Regions from separate parts of the Mesorhizobium sp. CO1-1-8 genome, predicted to be linked through region 1. Evidence: predicted binding sites of a transcription regulator. Region 1 holds the regulator's gene; each other region holds the start of a gene.
What was found. The regulator LexA, encoded in region 1, represses DNA repair genes until DNA is damaged. The targets are predictions, from matches to a motif close to TGTTCNNNNTGTGTTCNG.
Positions count from the first base shown of each region.

Region 2: the regulator LexA is predicted to act here: its motif matches at 1,556-1,573, upstream of LB558_RS12960 (ATP-dependent helicase).
Region 3: the regulator LexA is predicted to act here: its motif matches at 2,059-2,076, upstream of LB558_RS09305 (DNA recombination protein RmuC).
Region 4: the regulator LexA is predicted to act here: its motif matches at 1,911-1,928, upstream of LB558_RS28420 (helicase-related protein).

Region 1 covers NZ_JAIUGZ010000010.1:174,381-178,593, reverse strand. Annotated here, with positions in the region: gene kynA (tryptophan 2,3-dioxygenase) at 1-104, shown strand, start outside; gene kynU (kynureninase) at 187-1,434, shown strand; gene lexA (transcriptional repressor LexA) at 1,844-2,584, shown strand; gene LB558_RS20630 (ComEC/Rec2 family competence protein) at 2,578-4,213, opposite strand, start outside.
Region 2 covers NZ_JAIUGZ010000005.1:280,667-284,879, reverse strand. Annotated here, with positions in the region: gene LB558_RS12960 (ATP-dependent helicase) at 1-1,517, opposite strand, end outside; gene LB558_RS12955 (glucose/quinate/shikimate family membrane-bound PQQ-dependent dehydrogenase) at 1,791-4,106, shown strand.
Region 3 covers NZ_JAIUGZ010000004.1:79,152-83,364, reverse strand. Annotated here, with positions in the region: gene LB558_RS09325 (GNAT family N-acetyltransferase) at 1-100, opposite strand, end outside; gene fmt (methionyl-tRNA formyltransferase) at 97-1,050, opposite strand; gene LB558_RS09315 (plasmid stabilization protein) at 1,127-1,417, opposite strand; gene def (peptide deformylase) at 1,475-2,005, opposite strand; gene LB558_RS09305 (DNA recombination protein RmuC) at 2,109-3,380, shown strand; gene LB558_RS09300 (GFA family protein) at 3,401-3,805, opposite strand; gene LB558_RS09295 (cation diffusion facilitator family transporter) at 3,866-4,213, opposite strand, start outside.
Region 4 covers NZ_JAIUGZ010000019.1:81,302-85,514, reverse strand. Annotated here, with positions in the region: gene LB558_RS28430 (acetyl-CoA C-acetyltransferase) at 1-557, shown strand, start outside; gene phbB (acetoacetyl-CoA reductase) at 650-1,375, shown strand; gene LB558_RS28420 (helicase-related protein) at 2,116-4,213, shown strand, end outside.

The DNA.
Region 1 (4,213 bases):
GCCTGAAACGCGGCACCGGCGGCACGTCGGGTGCTTCGTATCTGAAGAAAATGCTCGAGGTCGTGCTGTTCCCGGAGCTGTGGGCGGTCCGCACCCGGCTCTGACATCATCGAAATGAGGACAGGCTCACCGAAGGGACGCTCTGTGGCGGAAAACCCTTCGCTAACAACCGGGGACTGACCGACCATGAGTGGAATTCCTGATCTCGCCGCAATCGAAGCGATGGATGCCACGGATCCGCTGCGGGCCATGCGCGACCGTTTCATTCTGCCGGAGGGGGTGATCTATCTCGACGGCAATTCACTGGGGGCAGCGTCGAATGCCGTTTTCGGCGAGCTGCAGCAGGCGGCGACCCAGGAATGGGCCCAGGATCTTATCCGAGCCTGGAACACGGCGGGATGGTTCGAGATGCCGATCGAACTCGGTGGCCAGATTGGACGCCTGATAGGAGCCGCGGCCGGCCAGACCGTCGTCTGCGACACGACGTCGACCAACATCTACAAGGTGCTGCATGCAGCGCTGGAGATGCGGCCCGGCCGGTTGGCCATCGTCGCCGAGGGTGACAGTTTTCCCACAGACCTTTACATCGCCGAAGGCGTGGCCTCGACCCGGGATGGCGTCCTGCTGCGCCTCGCGGGTATCGACGCGCCGACCATCGAAGAGCTGATCGACGAAAACGTCGCGGTGGTGCTGGTCAACCACGTCAACTACAAATCGGGTGAACTGCGCGACATGGCGGCGCTGACGCGCAAAGCTCATGCGGCCGGAGCGCTGATCGTCTGGGATCTTTGCCACACCGCCGGCGCCCTGCCCGTCGAGCTCGATCACGCAAATGCCGATTTCGCCATCGGCTGCACCTACAAGTACCTCAACGGCGGTCCGGGAGCGCCGGCTTTCATCTATGCCGCGCAGCGCCACCACGGCGATATCACCCAGCCACTTAGCGGCTGGTGGGGCCATGCGCGGCCCTTTGCCTTCGAACGGGGTTATGTCGCCGGCACAGGCATCCGCCGCTTTCTGTGCGGCACGCAGCCGGTCCTGTCGATGCGGGCGCTCAAAGGTGCGCTTGCCATCTGGAACGACGTCGACATGGCGGAACTGCGAAAGAAGAGTGTCGCGCTGACCGAACTGTTCATCCAGCTCGTCGAAGCCAAGTGCGGCGCCTACGGTCTCACGCTGGAGACCACCCGCGACGCGACCAGGCGCGGCAGCCAGGTGTCATTCCTTCACGATCATGGCTATCAAATCATGCGGGCGCTGATCGAGCGCGGGGTGATCGGTGACTTCCGCGCCCCATCAACCATCCGTTTCGGCTTCACGCCCCTCTATGTCGGCTACAAGGATGTGTGGCTGGCGGTTGAGGTGCTGGAAGACATTCTGCGTACGGGCGCATGGAAGGACCAGCGTTTCGCCGTCAAGGAGGCCGTTACCTGACGCACCGATCCCGGCGATCCGCCGTCGCTGCCCTCTCTGCCTGGCAGATGACGGAGAACTGAATTTCCAGCCGCAAATGCCAGCCGAAGTTGGCGTTTTGGCTCCGTTTCGTTCACGGCAAACGAGTGCCCCGAAGGTCGCTATCGTCCCTTGTCGATGTCGATCGACAGGTAATGCCAAGCCTTGCTAGAGGATAAGCCACAGGTCATTAACCATAATAATTTCAATATGAGCAACGCATCGCCGTGGTTGGCGCCCATCGATCGCGACCCGCTGGCAACCGCCAAATAATTTCAGCGGCCTTAACAAATTCATTAAACTTTAAACGGTTGCAGAACACTACTGGAACAGATAGTGTTTGTTCTGGGTTTGTTTTTCGATTCTGGTTTCAGGTAATCTGGGGGCCGCCATGCTGACACGCAAGCAACATGAACTGCTGATGTTCATCCATGAACGCCTGAAAGAGAGCGGCATTCCGCCCTCCTTCGACGAGATGAAGGAGGCACTCGACCTTGCCTCCAAATCCGGGATCCATCGGCTGATCACGGCGCTCGAGGAGCGCGGCTTCATTCGCCGGCTGCCCAATCGGGCACGCGCGCTGGAAGTGCTGCGGTTGCCGGACTCGATCGCGCCCGGCCTCAACGCGGCAAAGAAGTTCTCGCCAAGCGTCATCCAGGGCAGTCTCGGTCAGGGTGGTGCTCTTGGCCGGCAGATCAAGCCGGCGCCTTCGCGGATGCCCTCGCCTGGCAATGACGACGATGCGGTCTCCGCCGTGTCGATACCGGTGATGGGCCGCATCGCCGCCGGCGTGCCGATCGATGCCATCCAGCATCAGACGCATTCGATCTCGGTGCCGCCGGACATGATCATGGGCGGCGCGCACTATGCGCTGGAGGTTAAGGGCGACTCGATGATCGACGCCGGCATCTTCGACGGCGATACCGTCATCATCCGCAATGCCGACACGGCAAGCCCCGGTGAGATCATCGTGGCGCTGGTCGATGAAGAGGAAGCGACGCTGAAGCGGTTCCGCCGCAAGGGCGCCTCGATTGCGCTCGAAGCCGCCAACCCGGCCTATGAAACCCGTATTTTCGGCCCGGACAGGGTCAAGGTGCAAGGCAAGCTCGTTGGCCTGATCCGCCGCTACTGAGGCGGCTGCGGGTTGGCCACTGGCTTCTCGGGTTTCTTGAAGGGTGCCAGCCCCCGCGCCTCGCGAGAGTATTTGCGTTGCGTGTGCCAGGGCCGATATGGGCTGTCCACCGCGAAGCTGATCGTCGCCGGCGTGGTCGCCGATTGGCGATCGAAGAAGATCGCGGCGCTTCCTTTGCGAGCCAGTTGCCGCTTGGTGATGACGAGAACCAGCGGGTTGTGACAGGCGTCATAGGCGGTGGCGTCATTGATGACGATCAACTCGGCGAAGCCGCAGGCTTTCCAGGTGTCCTTGCGGTCCTCGACATAGGCAATGATTGCACCGGACATGTGCCTGGCCACGCAAACGCCTGAGGAGCAATAGAACGGCGATCCCGGCGGTAGCTCAACGGCATCCGCGACGTCGAATTGCCCGTCGCTGTTGTCGAACACCTCCGGAACGACGATGGTTTCTGATGTCAGCGCGCGTTTCCAGTTGTCGACGGTGAATTCGTTCGGCCGTTCCCGGCTGACGGCAAGCTCACCGCCACCGATCGGCAACGCCACCAGCCGGGCGTCTTCCGAGATCAGCACATCCGGCGTGCGCGTATCCGAGACGGTCAGCAGGCCGGCAATCGCGAACGGAAGAGCCGCAAGCCGCAGCCATGTCGTCGTCATCGTCGCAATGACCAGGGCAATCGCCACCAGCAGGACAGACTGCTGCGAAATCAATCCGACCCCATCGACCGGCGAACGCTCGGAAATCCATCCGGACATGGCGATCATCGCCGTCAGGCCCTTGCTCATCACATAGAGAAAGGGTCCATCAGCGCCGAATGGCATTGCCAGCGCGCTGAGCACGGCGAAAGGCATGACAACCAGTGACACGATCGGCATGATGGCCAGGTTGGCGAACAGGCTGAGCGGCGACACCCGCTGAAAATGCCAGATGGCAAACAGCGTCGTGGCGCTTCCGGCGATGATCGAGGTCATGGCAAGGCCGGTTGCCGCCAGCAGGACTTTTCGCGTCAGGAAACCGGGCATGGATCGCTTTGGCGGCGGCGGTCTTGCTTTTCCCGCGCGGTGATCCGACCAGCCGGCATAGGCGCCGACCAGCGCCGCGGTCGCGGCGAACGACATCTGGAAGCTCGGGCCGACAACCTCGTGCGGCGACACCACGATGACGGCGATCGCCGAGATCGCCAGATTGCGCATGGTGAGTGCTGCTCGATCGAACAGCACGGCAATCAGCATCACCGCCAGCATGATAAAGCTGCGCTCGGCGGCAACGACGACGCCAGAAATGATGAGATAGGCGGCGATCGAGAACAGTGCGGCGGCAGCGGCATACTTCTTGACCGGGCGACGCGCGGAAAAGTCGGGAAACAAGGCGAAGGCGCCGCGCAGCAATCCCATGATGGTGCCGGCGACCAGCGCCATGTGCAGTCCCGAAATGGAGATGATGTGGTAGATGCCGGTACGTCGCATCGCCTCATTGATGTCATCGGGAATGCCGGCGCGCACGCCGACGATGAGCGCCGCGGCGATCTCGCCTTCGGCGCCGCCGACGCTCGCCCTGATATGGTCGGCGATGCCTTCACGGGCATTTTCCACGCTAGAGGATATTCGGGCTGACAGCGGCATGTCGCCA
Region 2 (4,213 bases), on a different contig from region 1:
CCCAGCCCCCGCTTCGGCACATTGACGATGCGCTCGAAGGCGAGGTCGTCGGCGCCTTGCGCGACGACGCGGAAGAAGGCCATCGCGTCGCGGATTTCCATGCGCTCGTAAAAACGCGGGCCGCCGATGACGCGGTAGTTGAGGCCGAGCGTGACGAAACGGTCCTCGAACTCGCGCATCTGGAAGGACGCACGGACCAGGATCGCCATGTCGTTGAGATTGTGCTTTTGCCGCTGGTAGGTCTCGATGGTCTCGCCCACGGCGCGCGCTTCTTCCTCGGAATCCCAGGCGGCGTGGACATGGACCTTGCCGTCTTCGGGATCGTTGCGGTCCGTGAACAGCGTCTTGCCGAAGCGGCCCTCATTGTGGGCGATGAGGTGGGAGGCAGCGCCAAGGATGTGCGCAGTCGAGCGGTAGTTGCGCTCCAGCCGGATGATGGTGGCGCCGGGAAAATCCTTGTCGAAGCGCAGGATGTTGTCGATCTCGGCGCCGCGCCAGCCATAGATGGATTGGTCGTCGTCGCCGACGCAGCAGATGTTGACTTTGTTTTCGCTCGCGGGCTGCTCCGCGCCTGCCGGCGCGGGCCCTCCGCGGGGGCCTCGCAACGGCTCGGACGCCCGGTCGGGCTTGCGGCCTTCGGCCGAATGCAAATCCTTCGACGATGACGCGCGCCCTGCCTCCGGCCTTTGCGCCAAAAGCCGCAGCCACATGTACTGGGCGGTGTTGGTGTCCTGGTATTCGTCGACGAGGATGTATTTGAAGCGCTTGTGGTATTCCTTCAGCACGTCCGGATTGGCGCGGAAGATGCGGATCGGGTGGCAGAGCAGGTCGCCGAAATCGCAGGCGTTCAGCGTCTTCAGCCGCTCCTGATAGGCCTTGTAGAGTTCGCGGCCCTTGCCATTGGCGAAGGCGCGGGCATCGCCCTCGGCGATGTCGGCCGGGCCTTGGCCCTTGTTCTTCCAGCCGTCGATCATCTGGGCGAACTGCTTGGCCGGCCAGCGCTTGTCGTCCAGCCCTTCGGCCTGGATCAGCTGCTTGATCAGCCGCACGACGTCGTCGGTGTCGAGGATGGTGAAGTCGGATCTCAAGCCGGCAAGTTCTGCGTGGCGGCGCAGCAGCTTAACGCCGATCGAGTGGAAGGTGCCGAGCCAGGGCATGCCCTCGACATTGCCTTCGCCGATCAGCACGCCGATGCGGATTTTCATCTCGCGCGCGGCCTTGTTGGTGAAGGTCACCGCGAGGATCTGCGACGGGAACGCCTTGCCGGTGGCGAGGATGTGGGCGATGCGGGTGGTGAGCACGCGGGTCTTGCCGGTGCCCGCTCCGGCCAGCACCAGAACCGGGCCTTCGGTGGTTTCCACCGCCAGCCTCTGCTCGGGGTTCAGCCCCTTGAGATAGTCGGGCGCGTTGTTGTGTCCGCTGCGGGCAGCCATGGCGCGCGCGGCGATGCCCGACGGGGCCGTGGGCCGCGCGTTGGGTTCGTCGAAAAAGGGCATGTCTTCGGAAAAGCCGGACATTGCCCCGAATGTAGTGATTCGGTGGGGAAAGACCAGACTGTCTACGTTTTGTTCCGCTAAAGCGCCCGATTGCTGCCCCACGCTCCCACAGCGGTCGATGTTATCCCAATTGTGACGGACCATTACGGCTTGCGCTTGAGGCCCGTGCTTGACAGGCGAGACCGTCAGGAGAAAGTTGTGTTTCGGGCAGCCACGCAATGCCGGGTTGCCATGGCCGCGCCGCGAAGCGCAACAGTCGAAGCCGCGAAGCGCAACAGTCGAAGGAGTATCATCTTGGCTGTCACCATCACCTCCCTCATTCTTTTCCTCATCGGCCTGGCACTCGGCGGCGGCGGCATCCGCCTGGCGATGCTGGGCGGCAGCTGGTACTATGTCGTTGCCGGCCTTGCCTTCCTGATCGCCGCCTGGCTGCTCTACCGGCGCCGGTCCACCGCACTGTGGCTCTACGCGGCGATCGTGCTCGGCACGTTGGCCTGGGCGGTCTGGGAAACCGGCTTCGACTGGTGGGAACTCGGGCCTCGCGGCGGCATCATCGTGCTTCTCGCTTTGTGGCTGCTGACGCCGTGGGCGAGGCGGGGTCTTGTCGGCCCTGACGCACGCGCGCCGCTGATCCTTGCCGTGCTGGCATCACTGGCCGTCGCCGGTTATTCGATGACTTCAGATCCGAAGGACATTGCCGGCGAACTCGGCACCGACAAGGTGGTTGCCAACGCCAATCTCGGTAATGATGTGCCGGCCGGCGAATGGCACTATTACGGCCGCACGCAGTTCGGCCAGCGCTATTCGCCGCTCGACCAGATCACATCAGACAATGTCGCCAAGCTGGAGCCTGCCTGGACCTACCGGACCGGCGACGTGAAGGGACCGGACGATGTCGGCGAGACCACCTATCAGGTGACGCCGCTGAAGATCGGCGACACGCTCTACATCTGCACGCCGCATAATTTCGCCATCGCCATCGACGCCGCGAGCGGCAAGGAGAAATGGCGCTTCGATCCCAAGGTCAAGCTCGACAAGGACCGCCAGCACCAGACCTGCCGCGGCGTGGCCTATTACGCCGATGCCGCCGGCGCCGCCGGGCAGCCCTGTGCGACCCGCGTCTACCTGCCGACCTCGGACGCGCGGCTGATCGCACTCGACGCCGCCAACGGGCAGGTCTGCCCGGCTTTCGCCGAGGGCGGCACGCTGAACCTTCTGACCAACATGCCCTATCCGAAGTCGGGCTATTATTACTCGACCTCGGCACCGCTGATCTCAGGCGGCAAGATCATCATCGGCGGCGCGGTCAACGACAATTATTCGACGCAGGAGCCGTCCGGCGTCATCCGCGCCTACGACGCTGCCACCGGCGCGCTGGTGTGGAACTGGGATTCCGGCAATCCGGACCAGACGACGCCGCTGCCGGCCGGCCAGACCTATACCGCCAACTCGCCCAACATGTGGTCGACGCCGAGCGCCGACGAGAAGCTCGGCCTGCTCTACGTGCCGCTCGGCAACCAGACGCCGGACCAGCTCGGCGCCGGGCGCAGCGCCAATGTCGAGAAGTTCTCGTCGTCGATCACCGCGCTCGACCTCAACACCGGTCAGGTGCGATGGGTGCGGCAGACCGTGCACCACGATCTCTGGGACATGGACGTGCCGGCGCAGCCGAGCCTGATCGACATCACCAAACCCGACGGCACGGTGGTGCCGGCGCTGGTGGGACCGACCAAGCAGGGCGACCTCTATGTGCTCGACCGCCGCACCGGCGAGCCGGTCATTGCGGTCAACGAAGTGCCGGCGCCCGGCGGTGCGATCGAAGGCGACCACACATCGCCGACGCAGCCGGTCTCCGATCTCACCTTCATGCCGAAGCCGCTGACCGGCGCCGACATGTGGGGCCTCACCATGTTCGACCAGTTGGCCTGCCGGATCGAATTCCAGGGCCTGCGCTATGAGGGGCGCTATACGCCGCCTTCCGTCCAGGGCTCGCTGATCTATCCCGGCAATTTCGGCACCTTCAACTGGGGTGGCGTCGCCGTCGATCCGGTCCGGCAGGTGCTGTTCGGCATGCCGACCTATCTGGCGTTCAAGTCGCAGTTGATCCCGCGCGATCAGGTGCCGCCGCCGGACGAAGGGCGCGGCAGCGAGCAGGGGCTGAACCGCAACGAGGGCGCGCCCTATGCGGTGGTGATGGGACCGTTCCTGTCGCCGCTCGGCATTCCTTGCCAGGCGCCGCCCTGGGGCTATGTCGCCGGTGCCGATCTCAGGACCGGCAAGATCGCCTACAAGCACCGCAACGGCACCGTCTACGATATGACGCCGCTGCCGCTGCCGCTGAAAGTCGGGGTGCCGGGCATCGGCGGGCCGATGATCACGGCTGGCGGCGTCGCCTTCTTGGGGGCCGCGGTCGACGACTATCTGCGCGCCTACGACCTGACGTCGGGCAAGCAGCTGTGGCAGGCGCGGCTGCCGGCCGGCGGGCAATCGACGCCGATGACCTATACGGTCGCCGACGGCCGCCAGTTCGTGGTCATCGTCGCCGGCGGCCACGGTTCGGTCGGCACCAAGCCTGGGGATTATGTGATGGCCTACGCGCTGCCGAAGTAGGGGCGACAGGGTAACCCGATCTTTCAGAGGTCGCGCCGCCCATCATCTGTGCCGGTATCTTTTCCCCGTATAGCGACGGGGAAAAGTGCGCGACTGGGCAATGAGGG
Region 3 (4,213 bases), on a different contig from region 1:
CCAGGCCGGCCTCCGCCTGCTGGCCGAAAGCGTGTTCCTCGACGAGGCGGATGGCCTCGCGATCCCGCGGCGTTGCCGCGCGTATCGACATCATGCTCATGAGAATTTCAGTCCTTTTTCGATCTTGGCCCCGCGCAGGAATTCCGACGCGGCAGCGGGCTTTCCGCCCGCCCGTTGAACTTCGACCAGCCTGATCGCGCCTGCCCCGCAGGCGACCGTCAGCCGATCATCGAGAATTCCTCCCGACTCGCCCAAATCTTCCGAAGGCAACAGGCCTTGCGACAGCGTCGAGCGAAGCAGTTTCAGCCGCTCCTGGCGGCCGCCAATTCCTATCTCCGACCAGGCGCCGGGAAAGGGCGACAGGCCGCGAATATGATTGTGGACCTCGCTTGCTGAGCGAGTCCAGTCCACGCGAGTCTCGGATTTATCGATTTTCTTGGCGTAGGTCACCCCATCCACAGCTTGTGTGGTGAATGTCAGGGTGTTCCCTTCCAACCGCGCCAGCGCTTCCACCATCAAGGCAGCACCGACACTCATCAACCGATCATGCAGATCGCCGGCTGTCATATCGGGTTCGATGGCGCATTTTTCAACCAGCCCGACCGGACCGGTGTCCAGCCCCTCTTCCATGCGCATCACCATCATGCCACTTTCCAGGTCACCGGCCATGATGGCGCGCTGGATCGGCGCGGCACCGCGCCAGCGCGGCAGCAGCGACGCATGGCCGTTGATGCAGCCGAGCCGGGTCGCCTCCAGAACCGCCTTCGGCAGCAGCAAGCCATAGGCGACGACCATGGCGACGTCGGCCTGCAAGGCGCAAAAAGCGGCCTGTTCGGCCTCGCTTTTGAGTGAAACCGGCGTCCGCACCTCGATGCCCAGTCGCTCTGCCTCGCGCTGCACTGGCGACGGTGTCAGTTCCAGCCCGCGTCGCCCTGCGGCGCGCGGCGGCTGGCTATAGACGGCGGCGATGTCATGGCCAGCCTCGGCGATGGCGCGCAAAGTCGGCACTGAAAACTCCGGCGTGCCCATGAAGATGACGCGAAGCGGCATTTTTCTTCCGGTATCCTGTCTTCTTGCTCGCGCCGTGTGCCGGCTCAAGCATCCGCTTCAAACGGAGTTATCACCTTCAGGTCAAGGCCGTCGAAGTCGCGGGGCGACCGTCGCGCTTTCTTTCCGCTTCGATCTTGTCCATGACTTCCGCGTATTCATCGCCAATTGCGCTTTCAGATATGAAAGCCGAGCGAATTGCATCCCACGCCGAGAGGCTCGGCTCCTCCCGGGCCTGCCTCTCCGCAACTATGCCTTTGCGCAGAAGGCCGATGGCCTTGTTCGACACGCTCTGGCCGACCTCGCGCGCCGCCAGTTCGATCTCGCGCTTCAAAGGCTCTGGAATGTCCCTGATCAGCATGTCGACCATCGGCATCTCCGTTTGGTGGCATCCTGCCGACATTAAGACCTGGAGGGGACTCGTGCTCTATCCCGCCAGCTTACTCGGCGCCTTGTCCCTGGCGAGCTTCTTGAATTTCTTCACCACCATGTCGCGCTTCAGCTTCGAGATGTGGTCGATGAACAGGACGCCGTTGAGGTGGTCGATCTCATGCTGCAGGCAGGTCGCCATCAGGCCCTCGGCCTCCATCTCCTGCAATTTGCCGTCGCGGTCGAGATATTTGACCCGCACGGAGGCCGGGCGTTCGACCTCGGCGTAATAGTCCGGGATCGACAGGCAGCCCTCCTCGTAGACGGAGCGCGCATCGGCGCTCTCGAGGATTTCCGGATTGATGAAGACATGCGGCGCCGGCGTCTCGTCTTCCTTGGCGAGATCGATCACCAGCAAGCGCAGCGGCTCGCCGATCTGGATTGCCGCCAATCCAATGCCCGGTGCGTCATACATGGTCGCCAGCATGTCGTCGGCTAATTTGCGCAATGGCGCGTCGACACGCTCCACCGGCTTGGAAACCTGGCGCAGGATGAGGTCGGGAAGGATGATGAGCGGCTTGATCGGCATGGCGTTCCACGTAAGACCTCCAGCGAAAAGCGTCAACCGGTTGGCATGAAGCTCGTTCACGTTTTGATCTGTGCTATCGCGACGAATCGTCTATGCTGTCCACATGAATGATTTGAGCACCATCCTTTCGGAGCCTGTCGCCCGGCTTGGCGCCACAACCATCACGCTCGGCCATGCGCTGGCCTTCGGCGCTTTGCTGTTTCTGACCCTGTTCGTGGCGCTGGTCGTTGCGTTGTGGCGGTCGGCGAAGGCGCGCGCCGTGGCGGCCGCGGAAGCCGCCGATCATGCCCGCGACGCCGAGGCGCGGATGGCCGGCATTCTGCAAAGCCAGGCCGAGATGCAGGGCCGCATGGGCGCTATCGCGGAAGTGTTCGGCGCACGGCAGGCGGAGCTGACGCAATCGATCGGCCAGCGCCTCGACGCCATGACCGGCCGGCTCGGCCAGACCATGACCGAGCAGACCAAATCCACGCATGAGAGCCTGGCCAAATTGCAGGAGCGGCTGGCCATCATCGATGTCGCGCAGGGCAACATCCAGTCGCTCGCCGGCCAGGTCGTGCAGTTGCAGGCGATCCTCTCCAACAAGCAGACGCGCGGTGCTTTCGGCCAGTCGCGCATGGAGGCGATCGTTGCCGACGGCCTGCCGCATGGCGCCTATGAATTCCAGGCGACGCTGTCGAACGGCAGCCGTCCCGACTGCCTGGTGAAGATGCCGAACGGCGCACCGTCGCTGGCCATCGACGCCAAGTTTCCGCTCGAAGCCTGGAATGCCATCCGCGCCGCCGACGGCGCCGACCTGCAGAAGGCCGCCTCGCAGGCCTTTCGCCGCGACATCGAGATCCATGTCCGCGATATCTCGGAAAAATACCTGATCCAGGGCGAGACGCAGGACACCGCCTTCATGTTCGTGCCCTCGGAATCGGTGTTCGCCGAGATCCACGAGAATTTCGAGGCGATCGTGCACAAGGCGCACCGTGCCCGCATCGTCATCGTCTCGCCGTCATTGCTGATGCTGTCGATCCAGGTCATCCAGGCGATCCTCAAGGATGCCCGCATGCGCGAACAGGCGCACCTGATCCAGGGCGAGGTCATCCGGCTGATGGAGGATGTTGCGCGTGTCGACGAGCGGGTGCGCAAGCTGCAGGTGCATTTCGGCCAGTCGGCCAAGGACATCGACGACATCCTGGTTTCGACGTCGAAGGTCACCAAGCGCGGCCAGAAGATCGAGGCGCTGGAATTCGGCGCGCAGCCCGACGGCGATGCCGCCCTGGACGCCGCGTCACGGACTCCCGCCGCGAAGGTCGACACTGGCGCGCGCGTTGCCGATTCGAAAACCGGGCAGCTCAGGCTGAGGGTCGTCGAAGGCGACGACTAAGCCGCGGTGCCGGACCGGCGCTACTGCTCCTCCAACGTGGTCATGCCCTGAAATTCGGGCAACCAGTGCAGCGCCGAGCGGTGCCATTTCTGCTGCGTCGGGATCAGATTCTGGCGCTGCCGCGCGGTCCCGACGCGAATTCCATAGACCTTCGGACCATCTCCGACAGACGTGGCGTAAAGATGCGAACCGCAGTCGGCGCAAAAGGCCTGGGTGCGCTTGGCGCCGCTCGCCACGATCTTGATATAGATTTTCGGCGTGCCCTTGGTGATGCGGTAGTTGCTTTCGGGCGCCGGAACCGTCAGGCGAAAAGCCGTGCCGGTCAGTTGCTGGCAATCCGTGCAGTGGCAGATCGTCGTCTTTTCCGGATCGACCTCCGCCTCGTAGGTGATGGCGCCACAATGACAGCCGCCGTCTATTCTCATCTTCGTTCCTCCAAGTCCCGTCAATCTAGCGGGGCGAGGCCGTGAGGCAATGGCGCGGCGCTAGTCCAGGGTAGGATCAGATGCGGAATCGATCAGCCTGCGCCGCTGCTCCCAGGTGCCTGACGTCTGCGGCTTGACGAACAGCCGCGTGATCTCCGGCATCTCCTTCCTCAGTTGCGCTTCCAGGCGCTCGACGCAAGCTTCGACTTCGGGCGCCGTCAGATGATCCTCGAACTCGATGCTCAGGCCAGCGACGATCTCTGTCGGCCCCATATGGACGGTCAGGACGCCGTTCGCCCGCTGCACCGCCGGATCCTGCTGGGCGATCGCCAGCACCTTCATCTGCACCTCGGGCGATGCCGGCTCGCCGATCAGCAGGCCCTTGCTTTCGCGGGCCAGGAAGATCGC
Region 4 (4,213 bases), on a different contig from region 1:
AGGGCGACACCATCGTCGACCAGGACGAATACATTCGCCACGGCGCCACGATCGACGCCATGACCAAGCTGAAGCCGGCTTTCGACAAGGACGGCACGGTGACCGCCGCCAACGCCTCCGGCATCAATGATGGCGCGGCCGGCGCGCTGCTGATGAGCGAAGCGGAAGCGGTGAGGCGCGGCATCACCCCGCTGGCGCGCATCGTGTCCTGGGCAACCGCCGGCGTCGATCCGCAGATCATGGGCACCGGACCTATTCCCGCCTCGCGCAAGGCCTTGGAAAAGGCCGGCTGGTCGGTCGGCGATCTCGACCTGGTCGAGGCCAACGAAGCCTTTGCGGCGCAAGCTTGCGCCGTCAACAAGGACATGGGCTGGGATCCCTCGATCGTCAACGTCAATGGCGGCGCCATCGCCATCGGCCACCCGATCGGCGCTTCGGGCGCCCGCGTCTTCAACACGCTGGTCTTCGAGATGCGCCGGCGCGGCGCCAAGAAGGGGCTGGCCACCCTGTGCATCGGCGGCGGCATGGGCGTCGCCATGTGCATCGAAGCACTCTGAAGAAGTCACTAACCGGGCGGCGCGAGCCGCCCGTTCTGTATCCAGTGCCTGCCAAGCCCGACAACAGGGCGATATCAAAAAAGGGGAAATGCATGACCAAGGTAGCAATCGTCACAGGGGGCTCGCGCGGTATCGGCGCGGCGATCTCGATCGCATTGAAGACCGCCGGCTATTCGGTTGCAGCGAACTACGCAGGCAATGACGACGCGGCTGGCAAATTCAAGGCCGAGACCGGCATTCCCGTCTACAAATGGTCGGTCGCCGATTATGATTCCTGCGCCGCCGGCATCAAGCAGGTCGAGGCCGATCTCGGCCCGGTCTCGGTGCTGGTCAACAATGCCGGCATCACCCGTGACGCCATGTTCCACAAGATCACGCGCGAACAGTGGAAAGAGGTCATCGACACCAATCTGTCCGGTGTCTTCAACATGACGCATCCGCTGTGGAGCGGCATGCGCGACCGCAAGTTCGGCCGCGTCATCACCATCTCCTCGATCAACGGCCAGAAAGGCCAGGCCGGCCAGGTCAACTATTCCGCCGCCAAGGCCGGCGACATCGGTTTCAGCAAAGCTCTCGCTCAGGAGGGAGCTCGCGCCGGCATCACCGTCAACGTCATCTGCCCCGGCTACATCGCCACCGAGATGGTCAAGGCGATCGACGAGAAGGTGCTCAACGAGCGCATCATTCCGCAGATCCCTGTCGGCCGCCTCGGCGAACCCGAAGAAATCGCGCGCTGCGTCGTCTTCCTCGCATCCGAAGATGCCGGCTTCATCACCGGCTCGACCCTCACGGCCAATGGCGGCCAATACTTCGCCTGACGACGCGGCGATGTGGGCGGAGAGATCGAGGGCCGGCACGCCGGCCCGTTTTCCGTTGCCGGCATGGCTCCCATCGATGTGCCCGCGACGGGTGCTGACCCAATCCGGCACGCAAAAGTTAACGCCAATAGCGCCACATGTGCGAAACCTGTTCTCAAGCCTGTGGATTCTCGGTGGATAAGCTGTTCACAACACAAGATGTTGGGGTGAACGAACCAAGAAAATTCCGGCATCGCTGATTCGTCGCCGATTCGTTCCGGCTTTGACCGGAACGTTAACGACGACAGCCGGAATCGCCTGCCAATTTCTTAACGCGGGTTAGGAAAGATCAACAATTTCATAATCTTGGGCGAGGCATACCAAGCCATTATGATCGTTTGTCGGCAAAGATTAACGGCAACGCCCTCCTTGCCCTCTCTAGCATGAAACGGGCCAGTTCCAGGATTCAGCATGTGGTGCGACTCGCGGTCGCAAAATCCACATGTAGCCGTGAACAAAAGCTGAATCTGCAGGAGTCACCGATTCGTCGCCGATTCGTTCCAGACTCGTTCTATCCGTTAATCCGCAGCCGGTTGAGAGCTTGACCAAAACACCTGTAGCCGCTGGCGGAACATTCCGCTTTCGCTTCGCGCCCGAAATCCCTATGTGTCGGCTGTCATACGCGTCACTTGAGGCACGCTCCCGACAACCAGAGGCCAGAAAGCCTTATTTCCAGGTCCCGGAAGCCTTATTCTAGGTCAATGAACATCCAGCCCAAACACACCGAGCCGCTGATCCTGTCGGGCCGCGACGTGACCGCCGTGCTGGGGCCGACCAACACCGGCAAGACCCATCTCGCCATCGAGCGCATGGTGGCGCATGAGAGTGGGTTCATCGGCCTGCCGCTCAGGCTTCTGGCGCGCGAGGTCTACGCCCGCGTCTGCGAAAAGGTCGGCGCCCACAAGGTCGCGCTGATCACCGGCGAGGAAAAGATCCAGCCGTCGGGCGCCAGATATTCGGTCTGCACCGTCGAGGCCATGCCGCGCGAGACCGACGCCGCCTTCGTCGCCATCGACGAGGTGCAGCTCGCCGGGGACCTCGAGCGCGGCCACATCTTCACCGACCGCATCCTGCACCTGCGCGGCCGCCAGGAAACGCTGCTGCTGGGTGCCGCCACCATGCACGGTATCCTGCAGCGCCTGCTGAGGGGTGTCTCTGTGGTGACGCGGCCAAGGCTGTCGCATCTTGCCTATGCCGGCTCCAAGAAGCTGACCCGCCTGCCGCGGCGCACGGCAATCGTCGCCTTCTCCGCCGACGAGGTCTACGCCATCGCCGAGCTGATCCGCCGCCAGCAGGGCGGTGCCGCCGTCGTGCTCGGCGCGCTCTCGCCGCGCACCCGCAACGCCCAGGTGGCATTGTTCCAGTCCGGCGATGTCGACTACCTCATCGCCACCGATGCCATCGGCATGGGTCTCAACCTCGATCTCGACCACGTCGCCTTCGCCCAGAACCGCAAGTTCGATGGCTTCCAGTATCGCAACCTGACGGCGGCCGAGCTTGGCCAGATCGCCGGCCGCGCCGGCCGGCATCTGCGCGACGGCACGTTCGGTGTCACCGGCCAGGTCGACCCGCTGGACGAAGAGCTGATCAAGAAGATCGAGGGCCACGACTTCGATCCGGTGAAGGTGCTGCAGTGGCGCACCGCGCATTTCGACTTTGCCAGCCTCGACGCGCTGAAGCGCTCGATCGAGACCAACGCCCCGGTCGAGGGCCTGACACGGGCATTGCCTGCCGTCGATGCACAGGCGCTCGAGCATCTGTCCCGCGACGAGGACATCCGCGCACTCACCACAAATGCCAAGCGCGTGGCGCTGCTGTGGGAAGCCTGCGCGCTGCCCGACTACCGCAGGATCGCGCCGGCCCAACATGCCGACCTCATTGCCTCGATTTACACGGACCTCGCACGCCACGGCCACGTCGACGAGAATTACATGGCCGAGCAGGTGCGCCGCGCCGACACCACCGAGGGCGACATCGACACGCTGTCGCATCGCATTGCCCAGATCCGCACCTGGACATTCGTGTCGAACCGGCCCGGCTGGCTGGCCGATCAGGCACACTGGCAGGAAAAGACGCGCGAAATCGAAGACAGATTGTCGGATGCGCTGCATGAGCGGTTGACGAAACGCTTCGTAGACCGCAGGACTTCCGTCCTCATGCGGCGCCTTAGAGAAAATACCATGCCTGAAGCCGAAATTAGTCCTACCGGAACCGTCCTTGTCGAAGGCCACCATGTCGGCGAGCTGCAAGGGTTCCGCTTCACCGCCGACCAGACCGCCGGCGGCGAAGACGCCAAGGCGGTGCGCACTGCTGCCCAGAAGGCGCTGGCCGCCGAGTTCGAGGCGCGCGCCGAACGCTTCGGCGCCTCGGCCAATGGCGACATCGCGCTTGGCTCGGACGGCACGCTGCGCTGGATCGGCGCGCCGATCGGCACGCTTGTATCAGGCGAAGACGCGCTGAAGCCGCGGCTGGTGCTGCTGGCCGACGAACAGCTGACCGGCCCGGCGCGCGACAAGGTCGCCGCGCGTGCCGAGCGTTTCGTCAATTTCCAGATCGAGTCGCTGTTGAAGCCGCTGGTCGACTTGAAAAACGCCGACCAGATTTCCGGCATCGGCCGTGGCATCGCCTTCCAGCTGGTCGAGAATTTCGGCCTCATCAACCGCCGCGACATCGCCGAGGAGATGAAGTCGCTCGACCAGGAAGGTCGCGCAGCCCTTCGCCGGCTTGGCGTGCGCTTCGGCGCCTACCATGTCTTCGTGCCGGCGCTGATCAAGCCGGCGCCTGCGGGACTGGTGACAT